Regions from separate parts of the Bradyrhizobium sp. RDI18 genome, predicted to be linked through region 2. Evidence: predicted binding sites of a transcription regulator. Region 2 holds the regulator's gene; the other holds the start of a gene.

Region 1 (8,630 bases), 3.3 Mb from region 2:
GACGCGTCATTCCGGGGCGATGCGAAGCATCGAACTATGGTGCGCAATTGCGCACCTGAGGTCTGGTGCTTGCGCACCATCCCGGAATGACCGCATCTCAACTCGCCAATTCCACCGTCTTGAACTCCGCCGGCAAAATCACCTCCAGCAACTCGACGTCATCGGAGTAATCCATGATCAGATGCCTGATGCGCGGCGGCTGGGTCCAGGCGCTGCCTTCTTTCATCAGCGTCTCGCCCTGCCCTTCCATATAGGTCTTCACCCAACCCTTGAGCACATAGACCATCTGGAATTCGACGTCGTGGTAATGCAGCTTTGAAACTTCCGCCGGGTTGCACGGGCCGATCAGGCGGATGACGTGCGCCTGCGCCAGGCCGTGCGTGGCGTCGGCGATCCCGAGGTCGCGATACTTTGCGTAAGTGCGCAGGCCGTCGGCCTTGAAATCTTCTTCGCGGTGATGGCTGATGGCGATGCGCTGCTTCGGCCGTGCCTTCTTGGTCGCCTTGGCTTTCGATACGCGTCCCTTGGATTTGAGGGTTTTGCGTGCCGGGGATTTGGCGGCCATCTTGTGGCCCGACCATTTCTTTTTCACCGCGGGCTGTGCCGCAGGCCGTGATGCCGCCTTCTGCTTGGCCATGTGTACCTCCCTTTGTTGTTTGTCGCGGAAGGCTAACACAAATCGGATTTCGTAGGGTGGGCAAAGGCGCGCTTGCGCCGTGCCCACCATCTATCCAGGCGTTTGGCTTGCAATGGTGGGCACGCTTCGCATTGCTCACCCTACGAGACCTGCAGTTCAATGCAGCCTGAACACACCGTCGACTGCACGCAGCTCAGCCGGCTTGATCAGCCTGGAATGCGCCACCGTCACGGAATACAGCGGGCCATCAAGCTTTTCCTGCCAGAACGCGAGGAAGTCCTTCAGCGCCGGGAATTTCGGAAACAGATCGTAATTCTGCCAGACATAGGTCTGCAGCAATGAGGGGTGATCCGGCATCCGATACAGAATTTGCGCCGTCGTCAGCCCGTAACCCAGCACCTGCTTCCGGAAGTCGTCGGAAGCAACTCCAACCCGCGAGACCATGCCAAACCTCCATTGCTGGAAGCGCATTTCACGTGGTGGCCACACACCGAGCCACCCCGGCGGAGATGCGCTCACATGAGAGAAATGTGACGCACGATACCAACCCATCACAAGCCTAAATGTTTAATGAACTGTTGAAAATTCCCGCGTTAGCAGCAGCTTACCGCACGTGCTAATACGGGGTCCGGAGGCTTCCCCGGCCGCATTAATCATGCCGAACAAAATTGGCAGGCGACATATTTGAGTGCCAATTTTTCTGCTAGAAGCCCTTGTCCCCCGAAGAATACTGGCCTAAATCAGCCGCAGCCGGATTGGCACTCGCTGGTCCGGACTGCCAAAATTCCAAAATTCTACAACATTCCCAGACGTTTAGGAGGACTGCATGAACTTCCGTCCGCTTCACGACCGCGTCGTCGTCAAACGCATCGACGCCGAAGAGAAGACCGCTGGCGGCATCATCATTCCGGACAGTGCCAAGGAAAAGCCCTCCCAGGGCGAAGTCATCGCCGTCGGCCCGGGTGGCCGCGACGAAGCCGGCAAGCTGATCCCGATCGACCTCAAGGTCGGCGACCGCGTCCTGTTCGGCAAATGGTCGGGCACCGAGGTCAAGATCGACGGCCAGGAACTCCTGATCATGAAGGAGTCCGACATCATGGGCGTGCTCGACGCCTCCGCCGCCAAGAAGAAGGCCGCCTAAGACATCGCCTGCCACGCTCACCCTGAGGAGCGCCCGCAAGGCGCCTCCCCGACAGGGTGAGAAACAAAGATCAACTCAGGGAAACCAATATGTCAGCCAAAGAAGTTAAATTCGGCGTCGATGCCCGCGACCGCATGCTGCGCGGCGTCGACATCCTCAACAACGCCGTCAAGGTGACGCTCGGCCCCAAGGGCCGCAACGTCGTGCTCGACAAGTCGTTCGGCGCTCCCCGCATCACCAAGGACGGCGTCACCGTCGCCAAGGAGATCGAGCTCGACGACAAGTTCGAGAACATGGGCGCACAGATGGTGCGCGAAGTCGCCTCCAAGTCCGCTGATGCGGCCGGCGACGGCACCACCACCGCGACCGTGCTCGCGGCTGCGATCGTCCGTGAAGGCGCCAAGTCGGTTGCCGCCGGCATGAACCCGATGGACCTGAAGCGCGGTATCGACCTGGCAGTGGAAGCCGTGGTCGCCGACCTCGTCAAGAACTCCAAGAAGGTCACCTCGAACGAGGAAATCGCCCAGGTCGGCACCATCTCCGCCAACGGCGACGCCGAAATCGGCAAGTTCCTGGCTGACGCCATGAAGAAGGTCGGCAACGAGGGCGTGATCACGGTTGAGGAAGCGAAATCGCTCGAGACCGAACTCGACGTCGTCGAAGGCATGCAGTTCGACCGCGGCTACATCTCGCCCTACTTCGTTACCAACGCCGACAAGATGCGCGTTGAAATGGACGATGCCTACATCCTGATCAACGAGAAGAAGCTCTCCTCGCTGAACGAGCTGCTGCCGCTGCTCGAAGCCGTGGTGCAGACCGGCAAGCCGCTGGTCATCGTCGCCGAAGACGTCGAAGGCGAAGCCCTCGCCACCCTCGTCGTCAACCGCCTGCGTGGTGGTCTGAAGGTCGCGGCCGTCAAGGCTCCGGGCTTCGGCGATCGCCGCAAGGCCATGCTGCAGGACATCGCGGTGCTGACCGGTGGTCAGGCGATCTCGGAAGATCTCGGCATCAAGCTCGAGAACGTCACGCTGCAGATGCTCGGTCGTGCCAAGAAGGTGATGATCGACAAGGAAAACACCACGATCGTCAACGGCGCCGGCAAGAAGGCCGACATCGAGGCGCGCGTGCAGCAGATCAAGGCGCAGATCGAGGAAACCACCTCGGACTACGACCGTGAAAAGCTGCAGGAGCGTCTGGCCAAGCTCGCGGGCGGCGTAGCCGTGATCCGCGTCGGCGGCGCGACCGAAGTCGAGGTGAAGGAGCGCAAGGATCGCGTGGATGACGCGATGCATGCGACCCGTGCGGCGGTTGAAGAAGGCATCGTGCCGGGCGGCGGCGTCGCCCTGCTCCGCGCCTCCGAGCAGCTCAAGCGCCTCAAGACCCAGAACGACGACCAGAAGACCGGCGTCGAGATCGTACGCAAGGCGCTCTCCGCGCCGGCCCGCCAGATCGCGATCAACGCCGGTGAAGACGGCTCCGTCATCGTCGGCAAGATCCTCGAGAAGGAGCAGTACTCCTACGGCTTCGACTCGCAGAACGGCGAATACGGCAATCTGGTCTCCAAGGGCATCATCGACCCGACCAAGGTGGTCCGTGCGGCGATCCAGAACGCGGCTTCCGTCGCGGCTCTCCTGATCACCACCGAAGCCATGATCGCCGAACTGCCGAAGAAGAACGCCGGCGGCCCCGCAATGCCCCCGGGCGGCGGCATGGGCGGCATGGACTTCTGATCCAGCCACTCAGGCGGTACGAGAATGCAAAACCCCGGCAGAAATGCCGGGGTTTTTTGTTTGGGCGGATCCGACCGCAACGGCGCAGTGTTTCTGCAACGTCACGCTGACGCAAAACCTTCCCGCCGCTTGAGATATCCCGGTTATACACAGCGCGGTGTAAAATATACCAGCGTATGCGTTGACAACTTCGAAAAAACTTTTCGCGAGAGTCGCAAACCGAACCGACAGTGCCGCTCTCCTCAAGCAAAGTTGTATCGGGTCGGGGCTAAATCAAAGCTCATCCAAAATCTGGTCCAACACGGAGCGTGAGCTCTCGTGACGCGAGCGTGCGTCACGAGGAATGCTTTCGCTCGCGAAGGAGTAATGCTCTGTGAGTGAAAGCGAAATGAAAGTCACACTGAACGGAACCAATGTTTTCGGCATGCCGTTGCCGGACTTCTCGAAGATCGGCTGGCCCGGCGTAAGCGGCGAGCTTGCCGAGCAGGGTTTCGCCCGCGCACGGGAAAACTACGAGAAGATCAAGGCCGCGTCGGCGGAGATGACGGAAGCGGTGCGCGAGACCTATTCGAGCAACGCCAGAGGCGCGACCGACTACGGGTTGAAGGTGTTCGAAATCTCCAACGCCAATGCCACCGCGGCGCTCGACTTCTTCGCCCATCTCGTCGGCAGCAAGTCGCCCAGCGATGTCTTGACCGTATCCGCGGCGCAAGCGCGCAAGGCGTTCGACACCGCTTCTGACCAGAACAGGGAATTGTGGGTGCTCGCCCAGAAGCTTGCGACGGAAACGGGTGAGCCGATCAGGAAGCACTTCACCAAGGTTCTCCAGAAAGCCGGCTAAAAGCCCGGCGTTCAATTCACACCCGAGACTACGTCAAGGAGGGATCCGGCCGGTTGGAACGAGTCCAAGCGATGAGCATGCGGCCCACTACCCGATGCTCGATCAGACGCGGTGCGCGATGCCCCCCAAGTAACCCGCACCGACAAGTGGCGCACTCCAACCGGCCGGTGCTTTTTTCAAACAACAAACCAATCTCCAGGGAGGGCGATATGGGAATGGTCATGGTCAAATGTCCGCGGACCGGACATGCGATTCCCACCGGCATCAAGACTGATCGCGAGAGCTTTAGCCGCAGCGCAGTGTTTTTCTCACGGACCCGTTGCGTGATCTGCCACGCCGATCACGCCTGGTTTGCCCGTGAAGCCTGGGTCGACGAGCCGAGCATCCGTGTGCGGCACCGCAGCGCACCGACACAGATCGCGTGATGATCGCGATGGAGGGACGCCATGGCGCGCATGCAAGTCTCAACCGAAACCTCCACCTGGCTGCTACAGGCAAAGGACATTCTTGATGAGGCGCGACGGCTGAAGCCGGGCCCTGAGCGCGACGAGCTGCGCCAGACAGCGAAGGTGCTGCACGAAATTGCGAAGCTCGAGGCGACATCCGAGTCAGCGCCCGAACGTGATCGGCGGCAGAGAACCTGATCTGGCGGAGAATCCACCCCTCGATGTGCGTTCCGGAATGCCGCAGCAGCAAGTCGCGACGCGGAAGGTCGAGCGGTCGCTGAAACGCGCTCAGATGGCTCCGCCCGATTTAATTCCGGAATCCGCCGATCTTCGGGCAGAGCCGCCGCGCGAGATCGGGCCGAATGGAGCGCGAACATCTCCTCGACTTCGAGATGCATTACGTTGTGGCATTCGCATGCGACCGCTGCGAGCCGCGCCGGATCGATCTCGATCATGCCTCGTCGATCGGACCTGATCGCGCCACGGGCGCGCAGCTTGCGCATCAGCAGTGTTACGGTCGTGCGTCGTACACCGACTATTTGCGATAGCGCCTGCTGGGTGAGCGGGAGCACATCATGGTCGACGCGGTCGCGAAGCTGGAGCAACCAGCGAGCCATGCGCGCCTCGACCGGGTGAAGCGCATTGCAGGCCGAGCCGAGCTGAAGCTGCATCAGCATCGCCCTGACGTGAATCTGGACCGCGTACCGGATCGCGGGGCTGCGGTTGAAAGCGGCGTGAAATCGCGATGCGGGGATCCGAAAGGCGGTGCCCGCCGCACGAACGACCGCGGTCATATCTGAAGGTGACGGCCCGAGCACCGAAAGCATGCCTACTGCTCCCTCACGCCCGACTGCGGCGGTAGCGACCGTCTGTCCGTCCGCCATGTCAATCATCAGCGAGATGGCGCCGCTATGAGGGAAGTAGACGTACTCGATTGCGTCACCCGCCCGCAAAAGGACCGCTTCCTGATTGAGCGCGATTGTCTCAAGCTCGGGCTCCAGCAGATCGAAGTCCGACGCCGGCAATGCTGCAAGAAGGCGATTCCCCATTCCGCGGCGAGACGTCACTGCGGAAAACCATTGGTAAGGCGTCCGCAACCATCTCCGTCTGGAGCGTCGTGAAACGCGAGCTTTAACATAAGTTTGAAAATGCCTTTTTTACGCGTACTCACGCAACATGCTCTCGCTCAACACACTCCAAACGCCCCGGCGCGAGGCAGACTGCTCGCGCTGTCTCAAAGAGTTAGATGCAAGTGGGCCGCCAGACGCAACCGTAAAATGCGCATGGGTAACACCGTAAGCTTACGGGGGAACCGTATGGTTCCATCCCGGCCTACGTACAAATCGCGATCAAAAGACTGTTCCATTTTTGAAACTTCCGATCCGTGCGGCTCAGGCTGTTCTCAAGGATGCAAAACCGGCAAGCGACGCCTGTCGCACATCGGGCATGCTTCCGGCCCTTCGTTCAGGGAGCTATGGCGGACGTCGTCGCTTTGCCTGTGCTACGGACTCTCTCCGTCATTCCAGCAAGCACCCGGTCTTCCCTGTGCCCTCTGAATGAGAGGGCGGGAAGTGAAGAGCAAACCTCAGGCGCAATGCGTCGCGAGATCGCGAAGTCATATTCAGTGTGTCGTCCCTGCGAACGCAGGGACCCATAATCACAAATGCGAATTGGGAAATGAAGCTGGAGCCCGCGATCGTATCAACAACCACGAGCAGTGGTTATGGGTCCCTGCGTTCGCAGGGACGACACCCGATGTTAGGCTCTTGGGTAAATGACGTCAAATCCGTCCTCGTCATTGCTGCGAGTAGCAGAGCGACGACTTGTCCGCATCCGCCTATTGGACTTTCACCAGCACCGCGAGCCGGCGGATGCCCTTGTTGCGATAGGCGTCGAGGAACGCATAGTAGTCCTTGAACGACACGCAGCCGTTGGACTGGCCGCTCGGCCCGAGCATGTAGCTGTGCGCGAGCAGCCCGTCGCGGCCGAAGATTTTTCCTCGCCGCCGATCGGCGTCAGCCGCAGAGCCGGCACGCCGTGAAACAGCGCCTCGCGCGGCTTCAGTTCGTAAATGTGCGGCGGCGTCACACCCTGCATCCGCACATGTGAATATTTGGGATCGTCCATCTTCGAGCCCAGTCCCGAATGCGCCTCGAGCTGGGTGCCGTCGGGCAGATAGACCTTGCGCGCCGAAATGTCGTAGACCGCGGTCTGGCGATCATAGGGCGGCGAGCCGCCCATCATCGGGTTCTGGCTTCGCGTATCGATGATGCTGCCGGTGACGTTGGCGTCGGCGGATGCAAAAGCGAGCAACGAGTTCTGCGAAGGCTGCTTGCCCCACAGCTTTTCAACCATGGTCTGCTTGTCGTTGGAAGCAATCGACATCACGGCGGCCTTGGCGCGCTGCGCCATGTCGCGAACGGTCGAGCCGGACGCCTTCGCGGTCTTGGCTTCGGTCTCTGCTGGCGCTGGCACAGGTGCGTTCAAGGCGAGCTTGGTGGCAGGAGCGGAAATCTTCGGCTTCGCCGCTTCCGCGGGCTTCGATGCTTGAACGGCTTTCGGCGCCTCGGCCGGCGGCGAAGCTTCCGCCAGTTTCGTCGGTTCGACGGACTTAAATTCCGCCGCTCTCGAGGGCTCGCCTTGCGCGGCAGCGGCCGCGAACCTTTCGTTGAACATCAGCGAACTCGCGACGTTCTCCGGGGCGGGCATCACCAGCGACTGTTGCGGCAGCGAGGCGAAAATCTCATTGAAGGCCGGCCGCACCGCATGCGCCGCGACGGTGCTCGGGTTGTTGACGACGGGCGCCTCGAAGCCGGCGTTGTTCACGGATGGATAGATGCTGGCGCCGAGCACGTAGGTGTAAACGGTCCAGGCGCAGCCCAGCACAAGGCCTGCGACCGCGACACCGCCGAGAAGATACTGGGGAATGCCTTTGCGGGAGGATTTCCCGCGGCTGCGGGCCGCAGGACCGAACGCACGCGTACGCTTACTCATTCACACAACGCCCAGAACAACCGTTCCACCAAGTCCCCCTTTGATGCCGCGTCCGGATATGTCCCCGGGCAGCATCTCGCAGAGGCACAGAGCGTCATTAAGGCGACTTTTAGTTAAATCCGGCTTAAACGCGGGCGGATGTAAGGCGGGCTCAAATCCATGGAACTATTGGAGAAATTTCCCCGCAATGATGCGGGCGTTGGTCCCAATCAGGGACACCCGGCGTGACGTAAACGCCGGATGTCCCATAACGGGCCAAGTTCGGCCTCAATCCTTGACGGCAGCCTGGTTAATAGCTCAACCGCGGATACCAATCCTTGCCGCGCCCTTCCGGCGTGGTGTCGAGAACGGTCCACAGCGGATCGAAGTCGGGTGCGCCGCGCGGGTCCTGTCCGGGGTCGGCGGTCGACGGTCCCATTTCAGCGGACCAGAAATGGCGGATGCTGCCGTCACGCCGGGTCAACACGGTGTAGCCGGGCACATCGGCATCCGCCGCGCTGACGTAGTCGCGCGTGTAATCGCCCGACGCATCCGAATAGATCCTGTGCCGTGTCCAGCCGCGCGCCTTCTTCGCCTCGATCAATCGCGCGATCGGCGAACGCGCCACGAACACGAAGGCGACGCGCTGTTCGAGGTCGGGCAGCTTGCCTTCCCAGGTGCTCATGAAGGACGTGCACATCGGGCACGGCTGCTCGCGCTGCGGACCGAACATGTAGCTGTAGATCACGAGCGTCTGCTTGTCGCCGAACAGGTCCGACAAGGTGGCCTTGCCGCCCTCGCCTTCAAACACATAATTCTTCGTCACCGCGCCGCCCGGCGGCAACGCGCGGCGCAATTCGGC
Region 2 (8,630 bases):
GCGGACCCAGTTTTCCCGCCGGGCGCCAGGGTCGGCATGACGCCGCTGGTCGGCCTCAACAAGGCCAGGGCGTTCACGGGATTCGAGACCGAAGACCAGGGCGTCAAGGTCCTGGTCGCCGACCTGCCCGCCGAGGCTTATGGCGAGGTCGCCAACGCCTTCAAAGCCAATCCCGGCGGCACTGGCGGCATCAAGCCGGAGAGCATCGAGACCAAGGCGGGGCTCGCCTACTACACCGCCGAAAACGCCAAGGACGGCGCCACCAACGTGCGCCGTTATTCCATGATCCTGCCCGGCCCTACCTTCTCCGGCTACGTCGCCGTGCAGGTGCCGGAGAACGCCTCGAAGATCTACACCGACGATGCCGTGCGCCAGATGTTCGCGTCTGCTGTGATCCGCGTTGAGGTTCCTGTCGAGGAACAGCTCGGGATGATGCCGTTCAAGATCGGCGAGCCTCGAGCTTCAAGAACGTCCGTACGCTGGCGCCAGGCGCCGCCCTCATTCTCTCCGACAGCGACGAAAAGAAAGGTTTCGAGGTCGCCCCCTTCATGATCATCGGCCTGATCGGCTCGACGGCCGCGTCGCCTGACGATCGCGGCCGCTTTGCCCAGCAGATCGCGACCACCATTCCCGGCGTACGCGACGGGCGTATCACGATGTCCGAGCCGGTCCGCATCGATGGCCAGCCCGGCTACGAGACGCGGATCGACGCCATCAGCGGCAAGGACAATACGCCGGTGACGATCGTGCAATGGCTGCGGTTCGGCTCCCAGACCTCGATGCGCATCATCGGCTCTTCGCCGCGCGATGATTGGACCAAGGCCTTTCCACGCTTCCGCGCCGTGCGCGACGGAATCCGGCCGCGAGCCTGATCGCGAACTCGAAAAAGCACGCGCCCTGATATTCAGGACGCGCTGAAATTTCGGGCTTTCGTTCGTACACCAGTGGAACTAGCCTTCCCCTGTCGGGGTTCACGACAGGGGAGACGCGCTATGCTTTCTCGTAGGCTGGTTCTGACGGGCTTTGGCGCGGCATCCGTCCTCGCCCTCGTTCCAACGACGCCATGGGCTGCACCAATGAAACCCGACGACGCCTCCGCGCTCCTCGTCATCGACGTACAAAATTGCTTCCTTCCCGGCGGCACCCTCGCGGTCAAGGATGGCGACCAGGTCGTTCCCGTCATCAACCGCATCGCCAAGGGCTTTGCCAACGTGGTGCTGACGCGGGACTGGCACACCGCAGGCCATGTTTCGTTCGCGACATCGCATTCCGGCAAGAAGCCGTTCGAGACGGTCGATCTTCCCTACGGCAAGCAGGTGCTGTGGCCGGATCACTGCGTGCAGGGGACCGAGGGCGCATCGCTGTCGAAGGACCTCGCAATCCCGCACGCCGGTCTCGTCATCCGCAAGGGTTTCAACAAGAACGTCGACAGCTATTCGGCATTCACCGAGGCCGACGGCAAGACCACGACGGGGCTGGCCGCCTACCTGAAGGCGCGCAAGGTGAAGCGGGTTTTCCTCGCCGGCCTCGCGACCGACTTCTGCGTGGCATGGAGCGCGCTGGATGCGCGCAAGGCAGGTTTCGAGACTTACGTGATCGAGGACGCCTGCCGCGGCATCGACACCCAGGGCTCGCTCGCAAAAGCCTGGGCCGACATGACCAAGGCCGGCGTCAAGCGCATTCAGTCGAGCGATATCGCAGCCTAGTGCGTTCGTCTTGCCCGGTTCAGGGGTTTGGGATGTCAGGTCCAGCGGCTCCACTCGCGTTCGAGATGATCCGTCGTGCGCCATCGCAGCGCATGACAGGCCTGATCGCCGGCATGACGGGCTATCGCGAAACCGCGCCCGGCCGGTTTTTCCAGCGCGAAGCCGCAGGTCTGGTAGTCCCGCTGATCATCAGCTTCGGCACACCGTTCCTGATCGCCCTCGGACGCGATCCTGACGCCGATGATCGGCAGCCGAGTTTCGGCGCCGGGCTTTATGCCGGTCCGGTTCATATCGAATCCGATGGCGGCGCCGAATGCGTGCAGGTGGATTTCACGCCGCTCGGCGCCTATCGCTTCTTTGGCGGGGCCGTCGCCGATCTCACCGCGCGCATGGTCGACATTGGCGACGTACTGGGGCCTGAGGGACCGCACCTGCGCGAGCGGCTTGGCGCGATATCCTGCTGGCAGGACCGCTTCGATCTGGTCGAGGATTTTGTTGCAGGGCGTGCCAGCCATCGGCCTTCGCCCGAGATCGCATTCGCCTATGGACGGCTCGCACGCAGCGCGGGCAGCGTGCGCATCACTGCGCTTGCAAGAGAGATCGGCTGGAGCCGCAAGCACTTGGTCGATCGCTTCCGAGCAGAAATTGGTCTGGCACCAAAGCCGGTCGCACGCATGATGCGCTTTCATGAAGCGTGTCGGCTGGCGCGGACGGGAGCGGGAAGCGGCTGGGCCTCCATTGCGGCTGAAAGCGGATATTCGGACCAGGCGCATCTTGGCCGCGAATTCGCCGATCTTGCCGGCGAGACACCGACGGCCTGGGCCCGGCGGCTGACGCTGATCGACAGCCGCCTGACGCGGCCGCTAGACGCAGTGGACGCCTAGGCGGTCAGGTAACAAATCTTCAAGCCGACGCACCGCGCCTTGCGATATTGGCGAGGTAACGCAATGCGAGGAGTTGCCCGTGACCAGTCCAAGCAAAAGCGAAGCGCCGCGCCTTTATCCGACGATGCGCTGCCGGGATGCCGAAGCGATGATCCGCTGGCTCAAGGAGGTCGTTGGTTTTACCGAACGCGCCGTCTACCGGAACGGCGGCACCATCCATCACGCCGAGCTTGCATTTGGGCCCTCGATCCTGATGCTCGGCCAGAGCAGGGAGGACGAATACGGCAAGCTCGTCGGCGATATCGGCGGCCGTCGCACGGATGCGCTGTATGTCGCGGTCGACGATCCCGACGCGCTGTATGCCAAAGTGAAGGCCGCCGGCGGCAAGATCGAAATGGAACTGCGCGACACCGACTATGGCAGCCGCGACTTCGCGTGCCGCGACCCGGAAGGCAATCTCTGGAGTTTTGGGACCTACAGGCCGAGGGCGGACGAGAGGCCGCTGTAAGCATAGGCCCGCGTCAACCGCCTTCGGTGATACTCCGTAGACCCTCATCCCTGCGCGAGCGCAATTGCGCTCGTCGCTGGAGGAACGGGCCTGCGCGCGTCTCGAAGGATGAAGGCCGCGCCTCCGCAGCGGGGCCTTCATGGTTCGAAACGGCGCTTGCGCGCCTATTTACGCCGCGCTGTTCGGCTCATTGTTGGCGGCCGGCGCGGCCTTGGCGCCGCCCTTCGACACGCCGACCAGCGCCGGGCGCAGTATGCGTTCGCCGATCATGAAGCCGGCCTGCACGACCTGAACCACCGTCCCTGCGGGAACGGACGGATCGGGCACTTCGTACATCGCCTGCTGGAAATTGGGATCGAATTTCTCGCCCGACGGATCGAACTTCTTGACGCCGTTCTTCTCCAGCGTGTTCAGCAGCGAGCGCTCGGTCAGCTCGACGCCTTCGATGAAAGCCTTCAGCGCCGGATCGGCGGTGGCCTTGGTCTCGGCCGGCATGGCATCGAGGGCGCGCTGCAGATTGTCGGCGATTTCGAGAATGTCGCGGGCGAAGCCGGTGATGCCATAGGCGCGCGCGTCGGCGACTTCCTTGGCGGTGCGCTTGCGCAAATTTTCCATCTCCGCCAGCGTGCGCAGCATCTTGTCGCGCGCTTCCGCCGCTTCCTTCGTCAACGCCTCGACCGATCCTTCCTCGGGATCGTCGGGCATGATGTAGGGTTTTGAGACCACGGGCTCGCCGGTCTGGTTGGCGGGTTGTGCCCCGTCGTCACTCGGCCGGTTGGGATCGGTCATAAGACTGCCTTCTCAAAAAACGGTTCTGGTTGGATGGGGATTTGCTGAGCGGGATATCGTGCTTTAGGGGCCGAAAATCAAGCGCAACCAGCCAGGATCGGGGTCGATTCGTGGCGGATCAGCCGCCCAGCATCCGGCTGACAATGCGGGCGGCGTAATCCACCGTCGGAATCACCCGTGCATAGTTCAGCCGTGTCGGCCCGATCACGCCGAGAACCCCGACGATGCGGCCCGAGGCGTCGCCATAGGGTGCGATGATGGTCGAGGAACCGGACAGCGAGAACAATTTGTTCTCCGATCCGATGAAGATCCGCACGCCTTCGGCGCGCTCGGCCCGGCCCAACAGGTCGATCACGCCGCGCTTGGTCTCGAGATCGTCGAACAGCGACTTGACGCGTTCGAGATCTTCCAGCGCGTGCAAATCTTCCAGCAGGTTAGCATGCCCGCGCACGATCAATTGCCGGTCTTCGTTTTCGCCGCCCGACCAGCTCGCAATGCCGGCCTCGATCACCTTCTGCGTCAGTTGGTCGAGCTCGATGCGGCTCTGCGCCATCGCGGTTTCGAGTTCGAGCCGCGCTTCGGCGAGCGTACGGCCGCGAATCCGCGCATTGAGAAAATTGCTCGCTTCGGTCAGTGCCGAGGAAGGCACGCCGGGCGGCAGCGTCAGCACGCGGTTTTCGACCTGGCCGTCTTCGCCGACCAGCACGACCAGCGCGCGCTCCGGCTCCAGCCGCACGAACTCGATGTGTTTGAGCCGCGAATTGGATTTGGCGGTCAGCACCACCGCAGCCGCACGGGTCAGGCCGGACAGCCGCGTCAGCGCCTCGCCGAGCGCCGCCTCGACCGACTGCGCCCGGCCGACGGAGGCAAGCTGGTTCTGGATCGATTCCCGTTCCGGCTCGGTGAGGTCACCGACCTGCATCAGGGCGTCGACAAAGAAGCGCAGGCCGAGTTCAGTGGGCAGGCGACCGGCCGAGGTATGCGGCGCGTAGATCAGGCCGAGCGCTTCGAGGTCCGACATCACGTTACGGACGGAAGCCGGCGACAGCGGCACCGCGATCAAGCGGGATATGTTGCGCGAACCGACGGGGTCGCCGGTCGCGAGATAACTCTCGACGATTTGACGAAAAATGTCGCGCGAGCGCTCGTTGAGCTGGGCGAGCCCCGCATGCGGCGCGATCAGGCCAATCGGATCGTGGTGGGCCACTGCTAACTCCCTGATACCCCTAATTTGTCGATCCGGCGGGCCGATGACAAGCGCCGCTTTCACCATGGCGTTTTCGAGCGAAGCATGCCCTCGGACTTGATCCGGGGGTAGATGCCGGCTCGCGTAAAGAAAGCGCGTCAAAACAAGAAGGTAGAGGTTCGGTTCTGATCGATTCAGAACCGAACTCTAGCCCGAAACAAGGCAAAAACCCTTGCCGCTGCCCGCTCCCCCTCCTACAAGCACCGCGAACGAACTTTCGCTCGATTTTTGGAAGGATTCCCCATGCGGCCGAGCCGCCGTGCGCCCGATCAGTTGCGCCCCGTGTCGCTGGAACGCGGCGTGGTCAAATATGCCGAAGGTTCCTGCATGGTGAAGTTCGGCGACACCCACGTGCTGGTCACGGCCACGCTGGAAGAGCGGCTGCCGCCCTGGTTGAAGGGCCAAGGCCGCGGCTGGGTCACCGCCGAATACGGCATGCTGCCGCGCGCCACATTGGAGCGTACCCGCCGCGAGGCCGCCGCCGGCAAGCAGGGCGGGCGCACCGTCGAGATCCAGCGGCTGATCGGCCGCTCCTTGCGCGCCGCCGTCGACCTCGAAGCGCTTGGCGAGCGCCAGATCACGGTCGATTGCGACGTGATCCAGGCCGATGGCGGCACCCGCACGGCCTCGATCACCGGCGCCTGGGTGGCGCTGGCCGACTGCATCGGTTGGATGAAGAACCGCAACATGCTGAAAGCCAACGTGCTGCGCGACAATGTCGCCGCAATCTCCTGCGGCATCTATCAGGGCACGCCGGTGCTCGACCTCGACTATGCCGAGGATTCCGAGGCCGAGACCGACGCCAATTTCGTCATGACCGGCGACGGCCGCATCATCGAGGTGCAGGGCACCGCCGAGAAGACACCGTTTTCGCAAGACGAGTTCCTGGCGCTGATGGAACTGGCGCGCAAGGGTGTCGCGCGTCTGGTGGACTTGCAGAAGCTGGCTGTGGCGTAGTCTGATCGCACATGCACCGTCAGATCACCGGCCGGCTCGTGATCGCGACCCACAATCCCGGCAAGCTCGCCGAGATGCAGGAATTGCTCGCGCCGCACGGCGTCGAGGCGGTTTCCGCAGGCGAGCTGGGTCTCGGTGAGCCCGAGGAAACCGGCCAGACGTTTCGGGCCAATGCCGCGATCAAGGCGATCGCGGCGGCGAAAGCCGCGCAATTGCCGGCCTTTGCCGATGATTCCGGTCTCGTCGTCGATGCGCTCGACGGCGCGCCCGGAATCTATTCGGCGCGCTGGGCCGGCAATGGCAAGGATTTCATGGCGGCGATGACTAGAGTCGAGCGCCTGTTGCAGGAGCGCGGCGCGACCACGCCCGACAAGCGAAGTGCGCATTTCGTCTCGGCCCTGTGCGTCGCTTGGCCCGATGGCCACCTCGAAGAGGTCGAGGCCCGCGCCGATGGAACCCTGGTCTGGCCGCCGCGCGGCACCGCCGGTTTTGGCTATGATCCGGTATTCCTGCCCGACGGGCACACGCGGACCTTTGGCGAGATGACTTCCATCGAAAAGCACGGCCTGCCGCCGCGCGGGCTTGGCCTGTCGCACCGGGCACGGGCCTTCGTCAAACTGGCGGAGATCTGCCTTGGCTAGTCGCGAGCGACCCCGCCCCAAAGATGCCTTCGGCGTCTACGTGCACTGGCCGTTCTGCCTGTCGAAATGCCCCTATTGCGATTTCAACAGCCACGTCCGCCACGCACCGATCGACGAGAAACGTTTTGCGCGCGCGTTTGCGCGTGAGATCGAAACCACGGCGGCGCGCGCGCCGGGGCGGACCGTCACATCGATCTTTCTCGGCGGCGGCACGCCTTCCTTGATGCAGCCGCAGACTGTCGGCGCGATTTTGGATGCGATCGGAAAGCACTGGGGGGTCGCCGGCAATGTCGAGGTCACGCTCGAAGCCAATCCGACCAGCGTAGAAGCGACGCGGTTTCGCGGCTATCGCGCAGCCGGCGTCAACCGCGTCTCGCTTGGCGTGCAGGCGCTCGACGACGCCTCGCTGAAAGCGCTCGGACGGCTGCATACCGCGCGCGAGGCGCTCGATGCGGTAGCGATCGCGCGCACCGCGTTCGATCGCTATTCATTCGACCTGATCTACGCCCGCCCCGACCAGACCCCGCGGATGTGGGCGGATGAACTGAAGCTCGCAATCTCCGAAGCCGCCGAGCATCTCTCGCTCTATCAGCTCACCATCGAGGAAGGCACGCCGTTCTTCGGCCTGCATGCGGCGGGCAAACTCAAGACGCCGGACGAGGCGGTGGCGCGTGCGCTGTACGACGTGACGCAGGAAGTCTGCGCGCATCATGGCTTGCCGGCCTACGAGATTTCCAATCACGCGCGCGAAGGCGCGGAGTGCCAGCACAACCTCGTCTACTGGCGCGGCGAGGAATATGCCGGCATCGGTCCCGGCGCGCATGGCCGTCTCGACATCGACGGCGCGCGACACGCGACCGCGACCGAGAAGCGCCCGGAGGCCTGGCTGATGCGCGTCGAAGCCAACGGCCACGGCGTCGTCACCGACGACCACCTCAATAGCGAAGAGCGCGCCGACGAATTTTTGCTGATGGGATTACGGCTCGCCGAAGGCATCGATCCCGAACGTTATGCGGCGCTATCCGGCCGCGCGCTCGATCCGAACCGGATCGCCATCTTGCGCAACGAAGGCGCGATATCCGTCGACTCCGACGGAAGATTGCGCGTGACGAAGGACGGTTTTCCGGTGCTGGACGCAGTGGTGGCGGATCTCGCCGCCTAGCCGTCGTTCCTGCGAACGCAGGAACCTATACACCGCGGCCCGCGCAAAGGGCACGAGAGGCGACGCCGTTTTTTCAGCATCAGCAATAGTGGCTATAGGCCCCTGCGCAGGGGCGACGAAAGATCACGCCCCAAAACTCTTCGGCGATCCGGCAACCGGCGCGCTGCCGCCGCTTGCGACCTTCATCACCGCAAGCCCGCGCTCGTTGGTGCCGTCGGAGCGGAATCGAAACAGCCCGTCGATGCCGGCAAAGCCCGACGGATTGGTCAGCGTCTCCGGCGCAAAGCGTTGGCCGCCCTGCTGTTTCGACAGCGCAGCAACCAGCGCGACGGCATCATAAGCGAGCGTTGCGGTGCGCACGGGGTCCGCGCCGTATTTGGTGCGGTAGCGGCCGGAGAAGGCGCGGAAGCCCGACGGATCCGGCGCAGCATAAAGCCCGCCCTGCAGCGTCGCGCTGGCATAGACGCGCGGATTGTCCCAGAGCCCGGTGCCGAGCAACTGGATATTGCGCAGATTGGCGCCCGCCGCGGTCAGGGCATCCGCCGCCGCCACGACGGATTCGCCGTCGTCGGCGATGAACAGCGCGTCAGCCGAGCCGAGCGATTGCGCCACCGTCCGCGCCGCCCCGGCGCGATCGGCGGTGTATTTTTCGAAGGCGACGATGCGCCCCTTGCGGCCAACCGCCTGCTTGAACGCCGCTTCCACCACATTGCCATAGGCATTGTCCGGCAACAGCG

Evidence for each region. Region 2 encodes HrcA, which represses chaperone genes, less so after heat shock. Its sites were predicted from a motif close to GTTAGCACTCNCNNNNNGNGAGTGCTAAC; they were not measured.
Region 1: the regulator HrcA is predicted to act here: its motif matches at 1,392-1,420, upstream of ACFXS9_RS18150 (co-chaperone GroES).

The regions. Positions count from the first base shown of each region.
Region 1 covers NZ_JBICRN010000008.1:1,875,004-1,883,633, forward strand. Annotated here, with positions in the region: gene ACFXS9_RS18135 (NupC/NupG family nucleoside CNT transporter) at 1-2, shown strand, start outside; gene ACFXS9_RS18140 (cupin domain-containing protein) at 98-637, opposite strand; gene ACFXS9_RS18145 (usg protein) at 794-1,081, opposite strand; gene ACFXS9_RS18150 (co-chaperone GroES) at 1,464-1,778, shown strand; gene groL (chaperonin GroEL) at 1,868-3,508, shown strand; gene ACFXS9_RS18160 (phasin) at 3,897-4,349, shown strand; gene ACFXS9_RS18165 (hypothetical protein) at 4,559-4,774, shown strand; gene ACFXS9_RS18170 (hypothetical protein) at 4,796-4,993, shown strand; partial or broken gene ACFXS9_RS18175 (Crp/Fnr family transcriptional regulator) at 5,128-5,844, opposite strand; gene ACFXS9_RS18180 (hypothetical protein) at 6,633-6,752, opposite strand; partial or broken gene ACFXS9_RS18185 (hypothetical protein) at 6,881-7,789, opposite strand; gene ACFXS9_RS18190 (DUF899 family protein) at 8,079-8,630, opposite strand, start outside.
Region 2 covers NZ_JBICRN010000008.1:5,191,979-5,200,608, forward strand. Annotated here, with positions in the region: partial or broken gene ACFXS9_RS34170 (hypothetical protein) at 1-872, shown strand, start outside; gene pncA (bifunctional nicotinamidase/pyrazinamidase) at 993-1,706, shown strand; gene ACFXS9_RS34180 (helix-turn-helix domain-containing protein) at 1,739-2,590, shown strand; gene ACFXS9_RS34185 (VOC family protein) at 2,670-3,098, shown strand; gene grpE (nucleotide exchange factor GrpE) at 3,267-3,887, opposite strand; gene hrcA (heat-inducible transcriptional repressor HrcA) at 4,006-5,094, opposite strand; gene rph (ribonuclease PH) at 5,377-6,090, shown strand; gene rdgB (RdgB/HAM1 family non-canonical purine NTP pyrophosphatase) at 6,102-6,731, shown strand; gene hemW (radical SAM family heme chaperone HemW) at 6,724-7,893, shown strand; gene ACFXS9_RS34215 (penicillin-binding protein activator) at 8,017-8,630, opposite strand, start outside.